DNA from 3 places in the Pseudomonas sp. 910_23 genome. Region 3 is predicted to be linked to each of the others. Evidence: predicted binding sites of a transcription regulator. Region 3 holds the regulator's gene; each other region holds the start of a gene.
What was found. The regulator sigma-54, encoded in region 3, starts transcription at its own class of promoters, with help from an activator protein. The targets are predictions, from matches to a motif close to ANTGGCATNNANNTTGCTNT.

Region 1 (7,944 bases), on a different contig from region 3:
CAGGTGCTGTACGACAGCAGTCCGGATCTGCCGCTGCGTGTACTTGAGCTGGTTGCACGGGACAAGGCGTGCGAACACCTGGATAAAGCCTGCCATGGTGATTCCTGCCCACTGGCCAAGGGTTTTTACGACCGCTTGCCCGCCGCCCGCCAGGCCGCGTCCAGGGTTCGCCTGCTTGATCAGCGCAGGCTGCGCAGTGTGGCGCTGGCCCATGACGTGTGCCCGTATTACCTCAGCCAGGAAATGGCGCGCTGGGCCGACCTGGTAGTCGCCGACTACAACTATTTTTTCGACTTCGGCGCCCTGTTATTCGGCCTGGCGCAGTTGAACCAATGGCGTGTTGCGACGCTGGTCGACGAGGCCCATAACCTGGTGGAACGCGCCCGTTCGATGTACAGCGCCAGCCTCGACCAATACAGCCTCAAGACCTTGCGCGATACCGCGCCCGAGCCGCTGAACAAACCCTTGCAGCGCCTGAACCGCGAGTGGAACGCGTTGCACAAGGAACAAGTCGCGCCGTATCAGGCCTATGCCACCCGGCCCGACAAACTGCTACAGGCCCTGAGCCTGTGCACCAGCGCCATGGGCGACTACTTCAACGATCACCCCGAGTCCCTCAATGGAGACCTGCAAGCCTTCTACTTTGAAGCACTGCAATTTTCCAAGGTGGCCGAGCTATTCAACGAACACTTCATCTTCGACATCAGCAAGCGCCAGTTCAGTGGCAAGCGCAGTAGCTCGACCCTGTGCCTGCGTAATGTGGTGCCGGCCGAATTCATCCGGCCCCGATTGACGGCGGCTCGCAGCAGCGTGCTGTTTTCCGCGACCCTGAGCCCACGCCACTATTACGCCGATTTACTCGGGTTGCCGGCGGATACTGCCTGGGTCGATGTAGAGTCGCCGTTCAAGGCCGAGCAATTGCAGGTCAGCATCGTTGAGCGCATCTCTACACGCTTTGTGCACCGCCAGGCGTCGCTGGAACCTATTGTGGAATTGATCGCCCGGCAATTTGCCGAGCAGCCGGGCAACTACCTGGCGTTTTTCTCCAGCTTCGATTACCTGCAGCAAGTGGCGCAGTTACTCGCCGAGCGACACCCGCAGATTGCACTGTGGCTACAGTCACGCGGCATGGCCGAGGCCGAGCGCCAGGCGTTCCTGGACCAGTTCACCCAGCACAGCCAAGGCATCGGTTTTGCGGTATTGGGCGGCGCGTTTGGCGAAGGTATCGACCTGCCGGGGGCGCGTTTGATTGGCGCTTTTATTGCCACCCTGGGCTTGCCGCAACTCAACCCGGTGAATGAACAGATCAAGGCACGCATGGGCGAGGTTTTCGGCGCGGGGTATGACTACACCTACCTGTATCCCGGCATCCAGAAGGTGGTGCAAGCGGCGGGGAGGGTGATCCGCAGCCAGCACGACCGCGGCGTGGTGATGTTGATTGATGACCGCTTTGGCGAGGCACGGGTTCGACAGTTGCTGCCGAGGTGGTGGGCGATCAATGTTTGACAGATTACGGCGATTCAAATGTGGGAGGGGGCTTGCTCCCGATTACGGCGTATCTGCCAGCCAGTATGTAGCTGACCCACCGCTATCGGGAGCAATCCCCCTCCCACATTTGAGCGGTGGTGTTGCTTAGACCACTTCCAGGTAAGAACTGTGTATCGCCCGCGCCAACTCGCGCACGGTGTCGATAAAGTCCGTCAACCGGGCGTGCAGTCCATCTTCCAGAATCTCATCGATCCCGGTATACCGCAGCCTTGCTTCGAACTCCGCCGCCAGGCGCTGCGCCGTGCGTCCGTAACTGCCGGGCAAGTCGGCGAGGATATGGCTCAACTCTTCGATGCACGCGTGCAGCGAGCGCGGGACATCGCTGCGTAACAGCAGTAGCTCCGAGACCGAGCGTGCATTCAGGGCGTTGGGGTATAACTCGGTGTACGCCTCGAACGAGGACAGCGCACGCAGCAGGGCGCTCCACTGGTAATAACCGCGAGCCGACAAGTCGCTGACTTCTTCGGACTCTTCACCAAACATCTCATAGCGCGCATCCAGCAGGCGCAAGGTGTTGTCGGCGCGTTCGACAAAGGTGCCCAGGCGAATAAACCGGTAGGCGTCATTGCGCATGATGGTGCCCGAGGTCGCGCCGCGAAACAGGTGCGAGCGTTGCTTGACCCAGTCGCAGAAGTGGCTGATGCCATGCCGCGCCAGGCCGCCGGCGGCGATGCTGCGCATTTCCAGCCAGGTGGCGTTGAGGTTTTCCCACATATCGGCGGTGATGCGCCCGCGCACGGCGTGGGCATTGCCTCGGGCGGCGCGCAGGCAGTTGTAGATGCTGGCCGGGTTTTCTTCGTCCAGGGCGAAGAAGTGCAACATGCGCTCGGCATCCAGGGTCTGGTGACGCTCCAGGTAGCTGTCCAGGGTGCCGCTGCTGAGCAACGACATTGCCAGCTCATCCAGGCCATCGCTGCGCCCGGCCTGGGGCATCAACGACAGTGAATAACTGACTTCCAACATGCGCGCCAGGTTCTCGGCGCGTTCCAGGTAGCGCGACATCCAGTACAGATCAGCAGCGGTTCTACTCAACATACTCAGCCCTCCACCACCCAGGTGTCCTTGGTTCCGCCGCCTTGCGACGAGTTGACGACCAGCGAACCTTCCTTCAGCGCCACGCGGGTCAAGCCGCCCGGCACCAGGCGGGTTTCCTTGCCCGAGAGCACGAAGGGGCGCAGGTCGATATGCCGGGGCGCGATGCCGTTTTCGACAAAGGTCGGGCAAGTGGACAGGCTCAAGGTCGGTTGGGCGATATAAGCGTGGGGACGCGCCTTGATGCGCTGGCGAAAATCTTCGATCTCGGCTGCGCTGGAGGCGGGGCCCACCAACATGCCGTAGCCGCCGGAACCCTGGGTTTCCTTGACCACCAGTTGTTCCAGGTTGGCCAGCACATGGGACAGTTCATCGGGCTTGCGGCACTGGAAGGTCGGTACGTTTTGCAGCACCGGCTCCTCGTCCAGATAGAAGCGGATCATCGCCGGCACATAGGGGTAGATCGACTTGTCGTCAGCCACCCCGGTGCCGATCGCGTTGGCGAGCACCACATTACCCGCGCAATAGGCCGCCACCAGGCCGGGTACGCCGAGCATTGACTTGGGGTTGAACGCCTCGGGGTCAAGGAAGGCGTCGTCGATGCGCCGGTAGATCACGTCCACCGCCTTGGGGCCATCGGTGGTGCGCATGAATACCTTGAGGTCGTGCACGAACAGATCGGCGCCTTCGACCAGCTCCACGCCCATTTCCCGCGCCAGGAACGCGTGTTCGAAAAAAGCGCTGTTGAAGCGCCCAGGGGTCAATACCACCACATTGGGGTTATCGAGGCGGCTGGCGCTTTTCAAGGTCTTGAGCAGCAGGTTGGGGTAGTGGTCCACCGGCGCAATGCGTTGCTTGGCGAACACTTCCGGGAACAGGCGCATCATCATCTTGCGGTCTTCGAGCATGTAGCTCACGCCGCTGGGGGTACGCAGGTTGTCTTCGAGCACGTAATAGGTGCCGTCGCCGTCGCGTACCAGGTCGACGCCGGAGATGTGCGAGTAAATGTCGCGGTGCAGGTCCAGGCCGACCATCGCCGTCTGATAGCCCTCGTTGCCCAGCACCTGTTCTGCCGGAATGATCCCGGCCTTGATAATGCGCTGGTCGTGGTAGATGTCGGCGAGGAACATGTTCAGTGCGTTGACCCGCTGGATACAGCCACGCTCGATCAGGCTCCACTCACTGGCGGGGATGCTGCGGGGGATGATGTCGAAGGGAATCAGGCGTTCGGTGTCTTGCTCGTCGCCATACAGGGTGAAGGTGATCCCGGCGCGATGGAACAGCAAGTCGGCTTCACGGCGACGCTGGGCCAGCAGTTCCGGCGGCGTGTTGGCCAGCCAGCGGGAAAAATCCTGATAGTGGGCACGGCATACGCCGTTTGCGTCATTCATTTCATCGAAGAAAGTTCGAGCCATTCCAGTACCTTGTCAGTGCCGAGGATTTCCTGGGTGGCACTGCCGCTTGAAAAACGCATGTTCTTATGAGCCCGTGGCTGAGGGTGCCAACAGGCCTGGTCCTTACTTTCTTATGGAGTCGGCTCTGGGTCGCGGGGTAACGAATGCTCCTGTTTTCGGGTAGATGAATGGATAAAGCAAGGGATGTGCCGGAACGCACACAAGGTGGCGATTACCTGTGGCGAGCGAGCTTGCACGCGCTGGAGTGCGCAGCGATCGCGCTTTTGTGGGGGCCTGCTGCGCAGCCCAGCGCGAGCAAGCTCGCTCGCCACAGAAGCGGGCTCACCACATGGGGGCAGAGGGCGCCCTGACTTGGTGCGCAAGAAACTTGAACTTCATCCACGTCCGATTCTTCTAATGAGTCCCGTCACTTTGTGGAGCATCGTTGTGCCCCGAATCATCTCCCCAAACACGCCGGAAGCGGCCCTGACCGACCATAGCGAACACAACGCCAAGATCTTCGGCTCGCCCAAGGATCGCCTCGACTTCTACCGGCGCGAGATCCAGTACGAAACCAGCATCCTGGCCAACCGCACCGACGCTTACCTCACTGCGCAATCGTTTCTGGTGATCGCCTTCGTGTCCGGCATGGGCAACCTCAACCCGGAATGGGGCAAGCTGTTCACGCTGGTGGTGCCGGTGATCCTCGCCGCGCTGGGTATTCTCAGCTCGCTCAACGCCTGGCCTGGCATACGCGCGGCCTACCAGATCATTGATCACTGGCACTACAAGCAAAGCGAATTGCTGCGCAGCGAGCCGGTGATGGGCCTGGCCTACGATGAATCGCCGCTGTTTTCCGAAATGGAGTCCAGTCACAAGGGCTATCGCAAGTCGTTGCTGTTTTCCATGCGCGCGCCGTGGTTGTTCATGGTGTTCTGGCTGGTGCTGGGCATCTATGCGTTTTATATCCAGGTGGACAATCCACTGCGCTGAGCAATCGGACGGAACTTCACTGGGGCACGTGGCGCCTTAGCTTTACGCGGTAAAGATTTATCACCGGTCTGTGAAGAGGTATGCCATGTCTACATCCAACGATCCCCAAACCAGCAACCGCAATGACCCTGCCATCGATGGTGGCGAGCTTGCTCCGGGCACCGCTGCCGATGCGCCCAAGGACCCGACGCCTGCCAGCGACCCCAAGGCCAGGGAAAACGACTACAGTCCAGACTTCAAGCCTGAGCGCGAGCACAAGCCTGAAACCGATGCCGATATCGATACCCAAGGCGGTTAGCGGAGACGGTCATGTCGAAAGAACTCGACGAAGAACTCAACGACCCCGGCAATGAAGATCCGGGTTCGCTGATGGATGATGCGCAAGTGCCGCTCAACGATCTGGATGAAGCGGCCGACGTCGGCAATACCGACAGTCAGGATTGATCCGGCGACGGGCCAGAGGGATCGGTGAGCTTGAACAGTAGGTCTTCTTACTGTGCTTGATCCAGTGAAACCTTCTGGCCCGGTACGCGGTTATCCGTCACGCCAAGCGCGGCGCAGGATTCATTTTTTGTGCGCGGCGCGTCGTTCGTACCACGCCAGCAAGGGCTGGGTGCTGAGGCCATGCACCATCACGCTCAGCGCGATCACCGAGAGGGTCAGGTTCACCGCCACGGCGCTGCTGGTACCGATCAGCCCATGGTTGAGCGCATAGAACAGGTAGTAGAGGCTGCCGATCCCACGAATACCAAACCAACTGACCAGGCTGCGTTGCCGCCGATCCAGCAGGCTGCCCCAAGGCATCGCAAACACGCTGAGCGGGCGAACCACACAGAACAGCAACGCCGCCACCGGCAGCGCGCGCCAATCCCAATGGCTGACCAATACGATGCCCAAGACGCTGACCAGGAACACCTCCATCGAGCGCTCGACCAGGCTGCCGAAAGCCAGCATGTCGCCCATCATCACGCCGGCGGCGATCTGGGTGTCCTTCAACTGGCTGATGTCACCGTGCAGCGCCTGCTCGGGCTCGATCTCCAGATGGCCCACCACCGGCTGGGCCAGGTGCTCGGCCGGCGTTTGCGCATAACCGGTGGATTTGACCTCGGCCTGGCGCAGCCCCAGGCCCGCCGCGAACACCGACAAGAAGCCGTAGCCGCCGACCGCTTCAGCCGTCACATACGCCAGGGCAATCAGCGCGAGGGTGAGGTAGTCATTCGGTGACAGGGTGCTATCGGCATTGATCAAGCGCAGGCGCAGGGTGATACGGCCAATGCCGCGGCCCATCCAGTAACCCATCAACAGCCCGGCCGGTACCGCCCACAGCAGGTTCTTCAGCACCCAGCCGCCGAACCAGTCGCCGTCGAAACCGCCATGTTGCATAAACAGCAGGCCAAAAATCACAAAAGGAAACGCAGTGCCGTCGTTCAATCCTGCTTCGCCGGACAGGCCGAATCGCAATGCGTCATAGTCCTGGGCATTGTTGACCTGCACCAGGCCGGCCAGCACCGGATCTGTGGGCGCCAGCATCGCTCCCACCAGCAATGAAACGCCCCAGGTTAAATCGAACAGGTAGTGCAGCAACAGGCAGGTGCCGAGGATGGTCAGCAGCATCACCGGCCCGGCCATGCCAAAGGCGATGCGCCAGGTGCGGTGCTTGAGCGGCAGGCGCAATTTCAAACCGCTGACAAACAGCGAAAACAGCACCGCCACTTCCGTCAGGTGCTCCATCCAGCGCGCTGAGCCCTTCACGTCCAGGTGCAACAAGTCCACGCCCAGCGGGCCAATGGCGATGCCCAGCAACAAGCACACCGCTGAGGTGGTCACCGGCATCCAGCGCAAATAGGAGGAGGTGAGGGCGAGGGTGAGCAGTACGGCGCCCAATACGGCCAACCATAGAATGAAAGTCATCGTGCGTGTTCCAGGGCCGTGGTCTATGCAGGTTTGAGAACAGCGACCGGGAGGGGGTTCAATGTGATTGTCTGCCACGGGGACAAGGCCCTATTTATCCATTGAACGACGGTTTGCTATGCACTAAGTTGACCGATTGTTGCCGCGCGCATATTTATGGATTTGCGTCTTTATTCTTTCACCAGAGGCTCTGGCATGAGGTTTTCTCCCTTCGTTGAGCGAGTTGCAGGGCAGGGCGTCGCCGCCTGGGACATCCACCACGCTGCGTTCGACGCTGCCAGCCAGGGCGAAGACGTCATCATCCTCAGCGTCGGCGACCCGGATTTCGCCACGCCGGCCTTTATCACTGACGCCGCCGTCAATGCCTTGCACGCGGGAGATTCCCACTACACCGAGATCGCCGGGCGCCCGGCCTTGCGCGAGGCGATCGCGACCCGTTACCGCCAGACCCTGGCCCGCCCGTTGGCGGCTGACAACGTCATCATCGTGCCCGGTGCGCAGAACGCGCTGTTCATCAGCTCGCTATGCCTGTTGCAGGCCGGCGACGAAGTGTTGGTGCTCGACCCGATGTACGTTACCTACGAAGCCACGCTCAAGGCCAGCGGCGCCACTCTGGTGCGGGTGCCCTGCAGTGCGCAGTCCGGCTTTCGACTGGATCCACCATTGCTCGCCGCCGCGATCACGCCGCGCACCCGGGCGATATTCTTTTCCAATCCGAACAACCCCACTGGCGTGGTGCTCAACCGGCAAGAGCTGCAAGCCATTGCGGACTTGGCGATCGCACATGACCTGTGGGTGGTAGTGGATGAGGTCTACGAAAGCCTGGTGTTCGACGGTCAATACCACAGCCTCGCGGCGTTGCCGGGCATGGCGCAGCGCTGCATCGTGATTGGCAGCTTGTCCAAGTCCCATGCCATGACCGGCTGGCGTATCGGTTGGCTCATCGCCCCAGCGCAAATGGTGCAGCACGCTGAAACCCTGCTGTTGAGCATGATGTACGGCTTGCCCGGTTTCGTGATGGAGGCGGCGACGGCTGCGGTGTTGGCCCATGACGAAGTCACGCAAG
Region 2 (7,944 bases), on a different contig from region 3:
CACCAGTTTGAGTTTTTTCATATCGTTCTCCGCAATGGCTCGACAAATCATGCGCAAACAAAAAAAGGCGTCCCCGCTAGTCAGCTAGCGAGGACGCCTTTGTCCTGGTCCCGTTCTCTCGGGAAGCTCGACCCTTCGACGTTGAAGGGGCGGCTATATGTGGGTTGTTGGAAGACCTAATGCAGCAGCTGTGCCAAGTTGCAAACCCCCAGTTTTATTGGGCGTTTAAACAGGAGAGAGGTGGATTTTGCTCGTTAGTGGTGCAGCAGCCAGTACAGCAGCACCAGATTGATCAACAGTGAGGCCACTGCCAGGGTTTGCCAGACCTTCAGCGGCTCGCGCTCCAGCAGCGGTCGTGGCCGTACGCTCAGTTCGCGGCGGTCGGCCTGTTCCAGTACCAGCAGCCATTCTTCGGCAGTTTCATAGCGCTGTGCGGGCAGGGCGGCCACGGCGCGCTCCAGGCTGTGGGGCAACCAATCCGGCAGATCAGGGCGATAGCGGCTGGCGCTGACAGGCTGGTTGAAACGCGGGCGTTGGAAGGCTTCGATTTCGCCGTAGGGGTAATGCCCAGTCAGCAGGTAATACAAGGTCACACCGACACTATACAAATCCTGTTGCGCAGTAGGATGCTCGCCTGCGAAAGCTTCGGGCGCGATAAAACTCGGGGTGCCGGGTAGTAAGTGGGCACGGTCTTCAGAAAGGCCAGGGCAGTAGGCCAGGCCAAAGTCCAGCACCCGCAGTTCCCCGTCATCGCCCAGCAGCAGGTTTTCCGGCTTGATGTCGCGGTGCAGAATCTGTCGGCGATGCAGCAGGCCCACGGCTCGCAGCAAGCGTTCGGCGATTGACTGCCATTGCGCCAGCGGCAGCGGGCCTTGTTGTTGAAACAGCTGGGCGAGGGTCTGCCCGGGGTATTCGCGCATCACGTAGTACAAATGCTGACGACCACTGGCGGTATGCACCTCCGGAAAGGCACGGCCAGCGACGCGGCGCAGAAACCACTCCTCCGACAACAAGGCTTGGGCGGCGTCGGTGTCATCGTGGCGCAAGGGCAAGGTCTTGAGCAGCCAGGGTTGCCGCTGCGCATCGTGCACGCGATACAGCAACGATTGCCGACTCTGCGCGAGCACGCTTTGCACCTCCCAGCCTTCAAAGATCTGCCCAACCTTCAGCGGCGGCGGCGTTGGCCATTGCTGCAACTGCACCAAGGCGTCGCCGAGGGTGGCGGCGCCGAGTTGGTCGATGCGCACCAGCAAGGCGCTGGCGTTGTCTTGGCTGCCGGCCAGGTGGGCGGCGCTGACCAGGGTGCTGACGGCCAGGTCGAGGTCGTCTTGCTCACGCAGAATCGCGCCAATGCTGTGATCGCCCAACGTCGCCCACACCCCGTCGCTGAGCAAGAGGAAACATTCGCCCTCGCGCAATTGGCCGTCGAGGAAGTCCAGCACCAGGTGCTGATCCAGGCCAAGGGCGCGTTTGAGTACGTGCTGCATACCCGGCTGTTCCCACACATGGTCTTCGCTGAGGCGTTGCAACTCGCCGTCGAACCAGCGATATGCACGGCAATCACCGACATGGGCCAGCGTGAAGCGTTGGCCGCGAAACACCAGGGCGCTGAGGGTGGTGAGCAACGGTTGCCCACCACCGTTGGCTTGCAGCCAGCGATTTTGCGCGACCAACAGACGTTCGAGCGCCTGGGCCACCCCCCAGGTCTGCGGCGTGGCGTAGTAGTCCTGCGCCAGCGCCTGCAAGGTCGAGCGCGCGGCCAGGCCACCGTCGGCGCATTGGCTGACGCCATCGGCCAATGCGCACAGGTAGCCTTTGCTCGCCGCCAGTTCCGCCATCGGTGTGACCACCCGCAGCGCATCCTGGTTTTCACTGCGTGGGCCAATGGCGCTGGCCTGGGCGACGCTCAGTCGAAGGCTCATCAGACGCGGGCAGCGGTGACCGCAGCCGAGCCCCAGGTGGTTCTCCAGCGGCGCTTGACGCCATGCAGGCCAAACCAGGCCAGCACTCCGAGGCTGGCGAACAACCACAGCGCCAACTGGTAACTGCCGGTGCTCTGTTTGATCGCGCCCATGCCGGCGGCGAGGGCGAAGCCGCCGATGCCACCGGCCATGCCGATCAAGCCGGTCATTACGCCGATCTCACTGCGAAAACGCTGCGGCACCAATTGGAATACCGCGCCATTTCCGGCACCCAGGCCGAGCATGGTGCAGACGAAAAGCGCCAGCGCCGCGTAGGAGCTGGGCAGGTTGAAACCCACTGCGGCAATACAGATCACCGCCACGCTGTACATGCCGAGCAGGGTCTTGATCCCGCCAAAACGGTCGGCCAGGGCGCCGCCCAGCGGGCGCATCAGGCTGCCACCGAACACGCAGGCCGCGGTGTAGTAGCCGGCGGTCACCGGGCTCAGGCCGTACTGGTCGTTGAAGTAGCCGGGCAGGGCGCTGGCCAGGCCGATGAAGCCACCAAAGGTCACGCTGTAGAAGAACATGAACCACCAGCTGTCGCGGTCGCCCAGGGCCTTGAAGTAGTCGGCCATGGACTTGGCTTTCGGACGTTGTGGTGCGTTGCGTGCGAGCCAGGCGAATACGATCAGGGTAAGGACCAGCGGAATCAGCGCAAAGCCGAACACATTGCTCCAGCCGAACGCAGCCGCCAGCACCGGTGCCAGCAAGGCGGCAAATACGGTGCCGGAATTACCGGCACCGGCGATGCCCATGGCCTTGCCCTGGTGCTCTGCGGGATACCACTGCGATGCCAGGGGCAGAGCCACGGCAAAGGAGGCACCGGCCATGCCCAGAAACACGCCCAGCAGCAAGGCTTGCTCGTAACTGTGGATCCCCAGCTTCCAGGCGCAGAACAGCGCCACGATCACAATCACTTGGCCTATCAGCCCAGCGGTCTTGGGTGACAGCTTGTCGGCCAACATGCCCATCAGAAAACGCAGGACCGCGCCCGCCAGGATCGGCGTGGCCACCACCAGGCCGCGCTGCTGGGTGGTCAGGTGCAGGTCGGCGGCAATTTGCACCGCCAGCGGGCCCAACAGGTACCAGACCATGAAACTCAGGTCGAAATACAGGAACGCGGCAAACAGGGTCGGGGTATGCCCGGATTTCCAGAAGCTTGATTTCATCACGCACCTCAACGGTTGGGGGTCTGAAACGAAAAAACGCCGCCACCGGGTTCGCGAGGGCAAACCGGGTGGGCGACGTCTTTGTCGTGGAGGGGCAACCGCCGTTGGTTACCTGTGAGGATTCTTTAGCAAGAGCTGAGCCAGATCAGCCGAGCAACTCGCTCATGGCAATAATCTGCTCTGCCACCTGGATCAGTTTCTGCTGGCGACTCATGGCCTGACGGCGCATCAGGGTGTACGCCTCTTCTTCATTACAGCTCTTCATTTTCATCAGCAGACCCTTGGCCAACTCGATGCGTTTACGTTCGGCCAATTGCAGGTCACGGGCCTGCAACTGCGCGCGCAGGGCCTGGTCACTCTCGAAGCGGGCCATGGCCACATCAAGGATCGGTTGCAGGCGTTGGGCCTGAATACCTTCGACGATATAGGCACTGACGCCGGACTTGATTGCCTGGCGCATCACATTCGGGTCATGCTCATCGGTAAACATCACGATAGGCCGGGGCTGGTCGCGGCTGACCAACACCACTTGCTCCATCACATCGCGGCCGGGTGACTCGGTATCGATCAGGATCACGTCCGGGCGCACTGTTTCGACGCGTGCGGGCAGGTCGATGGTCAGGCCGGATTCATCGATCACCTCGAAGCCGGCTTCGGTCAGGGCGGCCTTGAGGCGCCCGACCTTGCGCGGGGTGTCATTGATCAACAGGATTCGTAGCATCATTGAGCTCCTGTCAGCGCAGCGCTTGACTGTGGTTGTCATCGCCCAGGGCATTGAGGCGGAAGCTGCGGGCGTAACCGGCGGGGTCGGAGCCGTCCCAGATTTTGCCGTCGATCAATTGACTGCTGCGCATCGGCGCGTCGCCAACGCTGAGGCCCAGCGCATCGGCGGCCTGGCGATACAGTGCCAATTGCTGGACCTGGCAGGCGACGCCGAGGTAGTCAGGGTCTTCACGCAACAAGCCCCAACGCCGGAACTGGGTCATGAACCACATGCCGTCGCTGAGGTAGGGCAAATTCACCTCGCCACCGGCGAAAAAGCGCAAAGCATGGGGATCCTGCCACTGGTTACCCAAGCCGTCCTCGTAATGACCCAGCAGACGCGGCTCGATGCAGTCCAACGGGGCGTCGAGGTAGTCGCGAGCGCTGAGCAACTGCGCGGTGGAACGGCGGTTTTCAATGCTCTGTTCGATAAACCGGCTGGCCTCGAGGATCGCCATGACCAATAGGCGGGCGGTATTGGGAAACCCGTCGACGAACGCCTGGGTGCAGCCCAGGACCTTTTCCGGATGATTGGGCCAGATCGCCTGGGTGGTCGCCAGAGTAAAGCCTTGATGATGTTGCACTGCACTGGCACTCCAAGGCTCGCCGACACAAAAACCGTCGATGCGTCCGGCCTGCAGGTGCGCCACCATTTGCGGCGGCGGCACCACCACGCTGTTCACATCCTGCAATGGATGAATGCCTTGGCTCGCCAGCCAGTAATACAACCACATGGCGTGGGTGCCCGTGGGAAATGTCTGGGCGAAGGTCAGTTTTGTCCGGCTTTGGTGCACGTGGCGTTCCAGCGCTTCAGGAGTGACCACTCCCTGGTGTTGCAGGCCGTGGGACAGGTTGATGCTCTGGCCGTTCTGGTTGAGGCCCATCAGTACGGCCATGTCGGTAGGCGCAACGCCGCCGATGCCCAGATGCACGGCATAGATCAGCCCGTACAGCCCGTGGGCGGCGTCCAGCTCGCCACTGACCAGCTTGTCACGCAGGTTGGCCCAGGATGATTGGCGCTTGAGGTTCAGTGTGAGGCCGTAGGGCTGGGCGAAGCCCTGGGTGGCAGCGACCACCAGCGACGCGCAATCGGTCAGGGCCATGAACCCCAGGTCAAGGCTGCTCTTTTCCGGGGCATCGCTGCCGTTTACCCAAGCCAGCGGATCGTTCATCAATACCTGCCTTTTCTGAAAAAAAAAGCGTCGTTTCCCGGCTTGGCGTGACAGGCCATTGCCGGGTAACGACGCCTTTGTCCGTAGGCCCGCGCCGCCTTTGGTGCGGGCCTGATACAAAGTGCGAAGCAAGGCACATGCCACGGGGGCGTGGTGCAGTCTGCCGTCAACTTTTCATCATGATTGAACCTCTTGCGCCTCGCAGTATGGCCGCTTCTTCAGGCCAGATCGCCCAGGAATACCCACGGTGCACACTGATTCCCCGAACCCCATTAACTGCCGCTGGCTGCACTGCGGGTTACTGTGTGCCGCCCTGTTGCTGGGTAGCCGCGCAGCCTGGGGCCAGGCGTACCAGGCACAGGATGAAAGTTTGCATACTTTCTTTACCGCGCTGTCGGGGCCATTGGGCCTGCCTGTGGTCACCAGCCGTGCGGTGGCGCGCAGGCGCATCAGCGGAATCTTCGACTTTGCAGCGCCGCAACGGGTCCTGGAAACCCTCGCTGAGCAGCAAGACCTGATCTGGCACCGCAGCGGGCAAGTGGTGCATCTCTACACCGCCGATGAGGTGCGTAGTTCTGCGGTCGTGCTGCGGCATATCTCAGTCAATCGGCTGCGCGGCATCATGCGGCGTGCGGGGCTGGATGAGCCGCGCTACCCATTGCGTGAGAGCGGGGCACGTACGTTCTACGTTTACGGGCCACCGAGCTATGTCGATCATGTCTTGCGGCTGGCCAGCCTGATGGACCAGCCACGCCGCAAGCAGCCCGAAGGCGCAACGGCATTCGGCGTTGTCCAGGTGATCAATGCAGCTGTTCAGGACCGCCAGCAAGGAGAGGGTGCCAATAAGGTCCGCGTACCGGGTATGGCTGCCATGATCGAAGCCCGGCTATCCCCTGCGCAGAAAGGTCAATTGGCAGACGGTAGCCTGGTGTTGGTGGCCTATTCGGATACCAACAGTTTGTTGATCAAGGGCCAGCCTGCCCAGGTGAGTCTTATCGAAAAACTGGTGGCGGAGCTGGATAGCGCCACGGTCCAGGATGACGTTTCGTCAGGCCCTGACCCATTACCGCCACCTCCCGCGCCTGCGCAATTGAGCACAGCACAACATGAGCGTGTGCAGCGTGCGTTCCTGCGCACCGATCGTGAGTTTTCCCCATGAAAAAGGCGTTTGTCCATGCACCTGGAAATACTGCTGCAGGAGCAATTGATCAGCCGCAAGCGTTTGGCTGCGTTCGCACCGGGGAAGGTGCTGCCTCTGGATCCAGGGGCGACTCGATGTGTGGAGGTACGGGTCAATGGGCAACTGATGGCGTTGGGTGAGCTGGTGCAACTGGAGGATCGGCTGGGGGTTGAGTTGCAGGAGACGTATCAGGAATGGCTACCCCAATAAGTGCGTGAGGAGAATTGTCTGACCGAAAGTTTCCAAAAAAGGGCGCCCGAATGGGCTTTGTCCTAGCGCGAGCCGTAGGCCGGTTTTTTATAGTCGTGACATTGGCAGGTGAGCCGGTACGGAAACTAAGGATGTGAATGTCAGTAGTAAAAAGCAGAGGTGCGTATGGCCGTCGTGATTGATGAATCGACGACCTCCCTGGTCTTCGCTCGCTGGACCTTGCATGGCGATGGCCGGTTGACGGGCGGCGATGCGGATATTCAGTTGCCGCCCAAGGAGTGGCATGTGCTGCGATTGTTGCTGGCCTCCGGTGGCACGCTGATGACCAAGGATCGCCTGCTGGAGCTGGCCTGGCCCCGGGGAGAGGTGGCCGATGAGTCACTCACGCGCTGTATCTATTCCCTGCGCAAACATTTGAGCGCCGACAAAGGGTTTATCAAGACGATTTATGGCAAGGGGTATCGCTTTACGTGCCCGGTGCGGGTAGGGGAACCACCACGGGGTGTCGTGCATGTGTGCTCTGTGTGTGGCCAGGCCAGCAATGCTTAAGGTTTGGAGCGTGGTACTGCTGCTCGGTGGGCTGATGGGCAGTCACCAGGCACTGGCCTATTGCTGGGACGAGGCGGCCAGCCGGTACGATCTCGAACCGGAACTGTTGCAGGCTATCGCTGATGTCGAATCGGGTTCGCGTGCGCAGGCGATCAACTACGCCAACCGCAATGGCACGCGTGATATCGGCTTGATGCAGATCAACAGCATCCACCTGCCGCGTTTGCTCAAACAGGGCATTACCGAGGAGCGGTTGTTGAGCGAACCTTGTTTGTCGGTGCAAGTCGGTGCCTCGATTCTGGCCGAGTTTATTCAGCGTTTCGGCTACAACTGGATGGCGGTGGGTTCCTACAATGTTGGACCGGGCCCTGGCTCGCAGCGTGAGGCGTTGCGCCAGCGCTACGCCGAAAGGATCTGGGTGCGTTATCAGGCGTTGATTGCTCAGCGCCGATGAGCGCAGCACGCCTCGCATGAGGCCCGCCACCCCGGCTATAATCGCGTCACCTTTTGCCGCCATCCGAGTCTAGCCCGCCCATGTATACCTTGGCCCGCCAGCTGTTGTTCAAACTCTCCCCGGAAACCTCCCACGATCTGTCCCTGGACTTGATCGGTGCCGGTGGCCGCCTGGGGCTCAATGGCCTGGTATGCAAGGCTGCGGCGAAAGTGCCGGTGTCGGTGATGGGCCTGGATTTTCCCAATCCGGTCGGCCTGGCAGCCGGCCTGGACAAAAACGGCGCGGCCATCGACGGGTTTGCACAGTTGGGGTTCGGCTTCGTTGAAATCGGCACCGTGACGCCACGGCCACAGCCGGGAAATCCCAAGCCACGCATTTTCCGCCTGCCGGACGCAGAGGCGATCATCAATCGCATGGGTTTCAACAACCTCGGCGTCGATCACCTGTCATCGCGGGTTCAAGCGGCAAAATACACAGGCATCCT
Region 3 (7,944 bases):
GAGGTGGGCTCGCAGTCATAGCCTTGGAATACGGCAATCCACGTCACCACAAAGGCAAAGACAATGCTCTTTATGATGCCGTTGAGCACGTCACCGGTGAAGGTCACGCTGTTTTGCATGTTGGCCCAGTAGGAACCGTCATAGACGCCCAACCAGTCAACCGCCACCCACGAACCGCCCCAGATACCCACCACGCTGAAAATCATCGCCAGCAATGGCAGGGAAATAAAGCCGGCCCACAGGCGCGGGGCAACAATGTACTTGAGCGGGTCCACACCGATCATTTCCAGGCTGGACAGTTGCTCGGTGGACTTCATGTTGCCGATTTCGGCGGTCAGCGCCGAACCTGCACGCCCCGCGAACAGCAAGGCAGTGACCACCGGGCCGAGCTCACGCAGCAGGGTCAGGGCCACCATCTGGCCTACCGCCTGCTCCGAGCCGTAGCTGGACAGGATGTTGAAGCCCTGCAGCGCCAGCACCATGCCGATGAACACCCCGGAGACCACAATGATCACCAGGGACATCACACCCACTGCGTGCAGCTGCTTGAGCAGCAGGCCGAAGCCCCCGCCGATGCCGCCGCGGCCCAGCAAGGCGTGGAACAGGAAAATGGTCGAACGCCCCAGGACTTCGATGATGTCGATGCCCGAGCGACCGAAAAGGCGAACCTTTTCGATAAGAGATGTCTTGCGCATCAGCGCTTCCCCAGAAGATCTGAGCGGTAGTCCGCTGCCGGAAAGTGAAAAGGCACCGGGCCATCGGGATCGCCGGTCATGAATTGGCGGATACGCGGGTTATCGGCGTTCATCAGCTCTTCAGGCGTACCCTGCCCCAGCACCTGGCCATCGCCCACTACATACAGGTAGTCGGCGATGCTCGCGGTTTCGGCCAGATCGTGGGAGACCACGATGCTGGTGATTCCCAATGCATCATTGAGCAAGCGGATCAGGCGCACCAGCACGCCCATGGCGATCGGGTCCTGACCCACGAATGGCTCGTCGTACATGAGGATCTGCGGGTCGAGGGCAATGGCCCGCGCCAGGGCGACACGGCGTTTCATACCGCCGGACAGTTCGTCCGGCATCAGGTCGATGGCACCGCGAAGGCCAACGGCCTGCAGCTTCAGCAACACAATGTCACGAATCATTTCATCGGACAGCTGGGTATGTACCCGCAGCGGGAACGCTACGTTTTCGAAAACATCGAGGTCGGTAAACAGCGCGCCGCTCTGGAACAGCACGCCCATATGCTTGCGCGCATCGAACAGATCGCTGCGCGACAGCGTCGGCAGGTTCTGGCCGTTGACCCACACTTCGCCGGCACTGGGGCGCAATTGCATGCCCATCAGGCGTAACAGGGTGGTCTTGCCGCAACCGGAAGGCCCCATGATGCCCGTGACCTTGCCGCGAGGAATGCGAATATCGACGTTATTGAAGATGCTGCGCGAACCGCGCTTGAAGGTAAGGCCCTTCAGCTCGACCGCGTAGGCGTTATCGGCACTCATCTAATCTCCTTGGGATGCAGCCTTTCACTCAGACACCATGTGTGCGACTTTGGTTTGCAACGGATGCGCAATAATTAGGCACATGGGTTGGGCGGACCGAACTGGCGGCGAACTATATCACCGCTGGTGCGGCGCCCCCAAGGCCGGAACAGCGCTCGTTCAGATTTAGGACAGGGTATAACCGTTACCGAAGGTGATTGGCTGGAACTTCGCGCACAAAGCCTGACGAACTTACGTGAGGGAATTGATCATTACCGCTATAATCGCCGCCTTTTCGTCAGGCTATACGATTTCAGACATGAGCCAATCCAGCGAACTTGTTCAATCCGCACAACGCACCATCCGCCTAGAGCTTGAAGCCGTAGAAGGCTTGCTGGCCCATATCAACGCGGATTTCGTGCGCGCCTGCGAGATGATCCTGGCCAGCAAGGGCCGCGTTGTCGTGGTCGGAATGGGTAAATCCGGCCACATCGGCAACAAGATCGCCGCCACCCTGGCAAGCACCGGGACCACCGCTTTTTTCGTGCATCCGGCCGAAGCCAGCCACGGCGACATGGGCATGATCACCAAGGATGACGTGATTCTGGCGCTGTCCAATTCCGGCACCACCAACGAAATCGTGACCCTGTTGCCGTTGATCAAGCGCCTGGGCATCCAGATGATCAGCCTCACGGGCAACCCGGAATCGACCCTGGCCAAGGCCGCCGACGTCAACCTCAACGTGCACGTGGCTCATGAGGCCTGCCCGTTGAACCTGGCACCGACTTCCTCCACCACCGCCGCACTGGTCATGGGCGATGCCCTGGCGGTGGCGCTGCTGGAGGCCCGCGGGTTTACCGCAGAAGACTTCGCATTTTCCCATCCAGGCGGTGCCCTCGGGCGTCGCTTGCTGCTGAAAGTGGAAAATGTCATGCATTCGGGCGCCGAACTGCCAAGCGTTCCACGCGGTACCCTGCTCAGGGATGCGCTGATGGAAATGACCCGCAAGGGCCTGGGCATGACGGCAATCCTGGAGACCGACGGACGCTTGGCCGGGATATTCACCGACGGTGATCTGCGCCGTACCCTGGACCGCACCATTGATATTCACACCGCCACCATCGACGCGGTGATGACACCCCACGGCAAGACCGCCCGCGCTGAAATGCTCGCGGCTGAAGCGCTGAAAATCATGGAAGACCACCGGATCGGCGCGCTGATCGTCGTCGATAACGATGATCGACCGATCGGAGCCCTTAACCTTGGCGACTTGCTGCGCGCAGGAGTGATGTAAATGACCAGCGATCTGTTGCAACGCGGTAAAAACATCAAGCTGGCGATTTTCGACGTTGACGGCGTGCTGACCGACGGCCGCCTGTACTTTCTCGAAGACGGCAGCGAATTCAAGACATTCAATACGCTCGATGGCCAGGGCATCAAGATGCTGATGGCGGCGGGCGTGCAAACGGCGATTATCAGCGGTCGAAAGACGCCGGTTGTGGAACGCCGCGCACAAAACCTCGGAATTGCTCACCTGTATCAGGGCCGCGAGGATAAACTGGTGGTGCTGGACGAGCTTCTTGGCCAACTCAACCTAAGCTATGAACAAGTCGCCTATCTGGGTGACGACCTGCCCGACCTGCCGGTGATTCGCCGGGTGGGCCTGGGCATGGCGGTCGCGAATGCCGCGGCGTTTGTGCGCGAACACGCCCATGGCATCACCACCGCCCGTGGCGGCGAAGGTGCTGCCCGCGAGTTCTGCGAGTTGATCCTGCGTGCCCAGGGCAGCCTTGAAGCGGCCCACGCCGCCTACCTATAGAGCGTTATATGCTGAGCAAAAAGATTCGCAACTTCCTGCTATTCGGGGTCATTGCCGCGTTGTTCCTGGCGGTGGGCTACTGGAATATCAGCCCGGAGCGCTTTCTCGACAAGCCTGTTGCGCAGGTTGACGAAGGCGTTATCGACTATTACGCCACCAACGCCTACAGCATTCAGTTCCTGCCAGACGGCAAGGTGCAGTATGAAATGACGTCGGACAAGGTCGAGCACTTGAAGGCCTCTGAAGTCAGCCTGCTGACCAATCCGGACCTGAACCTGTATCGCGGCACCGAATTCCCGTGGCATGTCACCAGCAAGCGCGGCGAGGTCAACCCGGACGGCACTGAAGTTGAACTGATCGACTCGGTCCGCGTCGCACGTACAGACGCGCAGAATCGCGACACCATTATTACCAGCAGTCGCATGACCGTATTCCCACAGAAGCAATATGCGCAGACCGAGCAAGACGTTAGAATCGACGGCGCTGGCGGTGTATCGACTGGCAAGGGAATGAAAGCGTATTTGAAAGAAAGCAGGATACACCTGCTATCGAACGTAAGAGGACAGTATGAGGCTCGTTAAAACCCTCCCTATTTTGCTCGGTCTGGGCGCAGCACTGGGAAGCGTGAGCGCCTGGGCTCTGCCGAACGATAGCCAGCAACCGATCCACATCTCGGCTGACGATGCGCAGCTCGATGACAAGCAAGGTGTCGCCACCTACACCGGCGGCGTGATCATCACCCAGGGTTCGATGAAGATCACCGGCAATACGGTGACCTTGACGCGTACCCAGGCCGGCGATATCGATGTCGTGACCTCGGTGGGCAACCTGGCTTACTTCGAACAGAAGCAGTCCGCCGCCGATACAGGCCCGATGAAGGGCTATGGCAAGACCATTCAGTATCATGCCCAGCAGAATCGCATCGTCCTGATCGATCAGGCCAAGGTGTTAAGCCCCGACGGCAACTCCACGGAAGGTGAGAAAATCACTTATGACACCGTGAAACAGGTTGCTAACGCCGGCCGCGCCACGGGCAGCAAGCTCAGCACACCTCGCCCACGCATCGACATGGTTATCCAGCCGAAGAAGAAGGCCGAGTAATGGCAACCCTGAAAGCCCAGCATCTGGCCAAGGCCTATAAAAGCCGCCAGGTGGTACGTGATGTCAGCCTGTCGATCGACAGCGGCCAGATCGTCGGTTTGCTCGGCCCCAACGGTGCCGGCAAGACCACCTGCTTCTATATGATCGTCGGGCTGGTCCAGGCGGATCAGGGTCGCGTGTTGATCGACGACCTGGACGTCAGCCACCAGCCCATGCACGGTCGTGCACGCGCCGGTATCGGTTATCTGCCCCAGGAAGCGTCGATCTTCCGCAAACTGTCGGTAGCCGACAACATCATGGCGATCCTCGAGACCCGCAAGGAACTCGACCGCGACGGCCGCCGCAAAGAGCTGGAAAGCCTGTTGCAGGAGTTCCACATCAACCATATTCGCGACAACCTCGGCATGAGCCTGTCCGGTGGTGAGCGCCGCCGCGTGGAAATCGCCCGCGCCCTGGCCACCGCACCGAAGTTCATCCTGCTGGATGAGCCGTTTGCCGGCGTTGACCCGATTTCGGTCGGCGATATCAAGCAGATCATTCACCACCTCAAGGCCAAGGGTATTGGCGTGCTGATCACCGACCACAACGTCCGTGAGACGCTGGATATCTGTGAAACCGCCTATATCGTCAACGATGGTCAGTTGATTGCTGAAGGCGACGCCGAGACCATCCTGGCCAATGAACTGGTCAAGGAAGTTTATCTGGGTCACGAGTTCCGCCTGTAGACGGAGTGGTATCGCGCCTTTCGCCGGAGCGCGCAGGAGTCAATAGAAACCTTGGTTTTTTTATTGTTACCGCGCTCTAGGCAAAGGCCCTGATATCAGGCATATAATTTGCTTATGTTGGCGCTCACGCGCCCTGTCGTGGATGGCGCATTGCGCCGGCGAATAAGGTGTTAAGCCCCTGCCATGAAACCATCGCTAGTCCTGAGAATGGGCCAGCAGCTGACGATGACACCGCAGCTGCAACAGGCCATCCGCCTGCTCCAATTGTCGACCCTGGACCTGCAGCAGGAAATCCAGGAGGCCCTGGAGTCCAATCCGATGCTCGAACGCCAGGAAGAAGGCGACGACTTCGACAATGCCGACCCACTGGCCGACAACATCGAGCAAAAACCCAATCCCGACGTGCAGGAACCCTCCTACCAGGAAACCGCCCCTACGGTGGACAACCTGGAAGAAGGCGAATGGAACGAACGCATTCCCAACGAGCTTCCCGTGGATACCGCATGGGAAGACGTTTACCAGACCAGCGCCAGCAGCCTGCCGAGCAATGATGATGACGAGTGGGACTTCACCACCCGCACCTCGGCTGGCGAGAGCCTGCAGAGCCACTTGCTGTGGCAACTCAACCTGGCGCCGATGTCGGACACTGATCGCCTTATCGCGGTTACGCTCATCGATTGCATCAATAACCAGGGTTATCTGGACGAAACCCTCGACGAGATCCTCGAAGCCTTCGACCCGGAACTGGACATCGAGCTGGACGAAATCGAAGCCGTCCTGCACCGCATCCAGCAATTCGAGCCCGCCGGCATCGGCGCCCGCACGCTCAGCGAGTGCCTGTTGCTGCAACTGCGCCAGTTGCCTGCCAAGACGCCATGGCTCGCCGAGGCCCAGCGTCTGGTCAGCGACTACATCGATCTGCTGGGTAGCCGCGACTACAGCCAGTTGATGCGCCGCATGAAGCTCAAGGAAGACGATTTGCGCCAGGTCATCGAGCTGGTGCAAAGCCTCAACCCGCGCCCCGGTTCGCAGATTGAATCCAGCGAAGCCGAATACGTGGTTCCCGACGTGATCGTGCGCAAGGACAACGAGCGCTGGCTGGTGGAGTTGAACCAGGAATCGGTGCCACGGCTGCGGGTCAACCCGCAATACGCAGGTTTTGTGCGCCGCGCCGATACCAGCGCCGACAATACCTTCATGCGCAACCAGTTGCAGGAAGCGCGGTGGTTCATCAAGAGCCTGCAAAGCCGCAACGAAACCCTGATGAAAGTCGCCACCCAGATCGTCGAGCACCAGCGCGGCTTCCTGGAATACGGCGACGAAGCCATGAAGCCTCTGGTGCTGCACGATATCGCCGAAGCGGTAGGCATGCATGAATCGACAATTTCCCGGGTAACCACGCAAAAGTTCATGCATACCCCGCGTGGTATTTATGAGCTGAAATACTTTTTCTCCAGCCACGTCAGCACCTCCGAAGGCGGCGAATGCTCGTCCACGGCGATCCGCGCGATCATCAAAAAACTGGTTGCCGCGGAAAATCAGAAAAAGCCGTTGAGTGACAGCAAGATCGCTGGTTTACTGGAGGCACAAGGCATTCAGGTCGCCCGTCGAACCGTCGCCAAGTACCGTGAGTCCCTTGGGATCGCGCCTTCCAGCGAGCGTAAGCGTTTGATGTGACGGGCAGGCCATAGCGTTCCAGTGGCAGGCGTTTTGCCTGCCGCTTTATGCACTGGCAACGAAGGAGAAGCTGTATGCAAGTCAACATCAGTGGACACCAGCTGGAAGTCACCAAGCCCCTGCGTGAATACACCGAGAGCAAGCTGAACAAGCTTGCGGGGCATTTTGACAAGATCACCAACGTGCAGGTCATCATGGAGGTCGATAAGCTCAAGCAGAAAATCGAGGCCACCCTGCACGTACCGAATGCCAAGCTCGTCGCCAACGCGGAACACGAAGACATGTACGCGGCGATTGACTCGCTCTACGACAAGCTCGACCGCCAACTCATAAAGCATAAGGAAAAGAATCTGCACCTGATGCAAGGTACAGGTCGTTAACCCTCCCCCATGATCCAACTTCAAACCATCCTGACCCCCGGCCGTTCCCTCGTGAACGTCCCGGGCGGCAGTAAAAAGCGCGCCCTGGAACAAATTGCCAACCTGATCAGCAGCCAAGTGCCTGAGCTGGAGATGCAAGATGTTTTCGAGGCTCTGATTGCCCGTGAAAAACTCGGCTCCACCGGTTTTGGCAACGGCATCGCTATTCCTCACTGCCGTCTCGAAGGCTGCGAGACCCCGGTCAGCGCCTTGCTGCACCTGGAAAAACCCATCGACTTCGACGCCATCGACGGTGCTCCGGTTGACCTGCTGTTCGTGCTACTGGTCCCGAAAGCCGCCACCGATGCGCACCTGGAACTGCTTCGTCAGATAGCCAGTATGCTCGACCGCAAGGAAGTACGTGACAAGTTGCGCAGTGCCAGCAGCAACGAGGCGCTGTATCAGGTCGTCCTGGATGAACAAAACGGGCAGTAATCATGCGTTTGATCATCGTCAGCGGCCGCTCCGGCTCAGGTAAAAGCACCGCCCTCAATGTGCTTGAGGACAACGGTTTCTATTGCATCGACAACCTGCCGGCCGGCCTGCTGCCGGAGTTGGCGGAGCGCGCCCTTATCCACACCGAGCTGGCGCAGCCGCTGGTCGCTGTGTCGATCGACGCCCGCAACCTGCCCAGCCACCTCTCGCGGTTCCCGGAACTGCTCGAAGAAGTGCGCGCCAAGCACATTCATTGCGATGTGCTGTACCTGGATGCCGATGAAG

Region 1: FW800_RS04085 (circularly permuted type 2 ATP-grasp protein) is a predicted target of sigma-54. The motif match lies at 4,169-4,188, and genes of this name have one in related genera.
Region 2: FW800_RS06925 (CmpA/NrtA family ABC transporter substrate-binding protein) is a predicted target of sigma-54. The motif match lies at 5,193-5,212, and genes of this name have one in related genera.

What each region holds. Positions count from the first base shown of each region.
Region 1 is NZ_VXCZ01000003.1:21,558-29,501, forward strand. Features, by position in the region: gene FW800_RS04075 (ATP-dependent DNA helicase) at 1-1,506, shown strand, start outside; gene FW800_RS04080 (alpha-E domain-containing protein) at 1,633-2,583, opposite strand; gene FW800_RS04085 (circularly permuted type 2 ATP-grasp protein) at 2,586-3,995, opposite strand; gene FW800_RS04090 (hypothetical protein) at 4,422-4,967, shown strand; gene FW800_RS04095 (hypothetical protein) at 5,053-5,265, shown strand; gene FW800_RS04100 (hypothetical protein) at 5,277-5,411, shown strand; gene FW800_RS04105 (cation:proton antiporter) at 5,532-6,878, opposite strand; partial or broken gene FW800_RS04110 (pyridoxal phosphate-dependent aminotransferase) at 7,074-7,944, shown strand, end outside.
Region 2 is NZ_VXCZ01000004.1:267,638-275,581, reverse strand. Features, by position in the region: gene nirB (nitrite reductase large subunit NirB) at 1-21, opposite strand, end outside; gene FW800_RS06940 (protein kinase domain-containing protein) at 255-1,922, opposite strand; gene FW800_RS06935 (nitrate/nitrite transporter) at 1,922-3,133, opposite strand; gene FW800_RS06930 (ANTAR domain-containing response regulator) at 3,279-3,854, opposite strand; gene FW800_RS06925 (CmpA/NrtA family ABC transporter substrate-binding protein) at 3,868-5,067, opposite strand; gene FW800_RS06920 (secretin N-terminal domain-containing protein) at 5,315-6,226, shown strand; gene FW800_RS06915 (FliM/FliN family flagellar motor switch protein) at 6,242-6,457, shown strand; gene FW800_RS06910 (winged helix-turn-helix domain-containing protein) at 6,623-7,006, shown strand; gene FW800_RS06905 (transglycosylase SLT domain-containing protein) at 6,999-7,460, shown strand; gene FW800_RS06900 (quinone-dependent dihydroorotate dehydrogenase) at 7,541-7,944, shown strand, end outside.
Region 3 is NZ_VXCZ01000011.1:106,484-114,427, reverse strand. Features, by position in the region: gene mlaE (lipid asymmetry maintenance ABC transporter permease subunit MlaE) at 1-695, opposite strand, end outside; gene FW800_RS15380 (ATP-binding cassette domain-containing protein) at 695-1,504, opposite strand; gene FW800_RS15375 (KpsF/GutQ family sugar-phosphate isomerase) at 1,803-2,777, shown strand; gene FW800_RS15370 (KdsC family phosphatase) at 2,778-3,302, shown strand; gene lptC (LPS export ABC transporter periplasmic protein LptC) at 3,311-3,883, shown strand; gene lptA (lipopolysaccharide transport periplasmic protein LptA) at 3,870-4,403, shown strand; gene lptB (LPS export ABC transporter ATP-binding protein) at 4,403-5,128, shown strand; gene FW800_RS15350 (RNA polymerase factor sigma-54) at 5,312-6,805, shown strand; gene hpf (ribosome hibernation-promoting factor, HPF/YfiA family) at 6,880-7,185, shown strand; gene ptsN (PTS IIA-like nitrogen regulatory protein PtsN) at 7,195-7,659, shown strand; gene rapZ (RNase adapter RapZ) at 7,662-7,944, shown strand, end outside.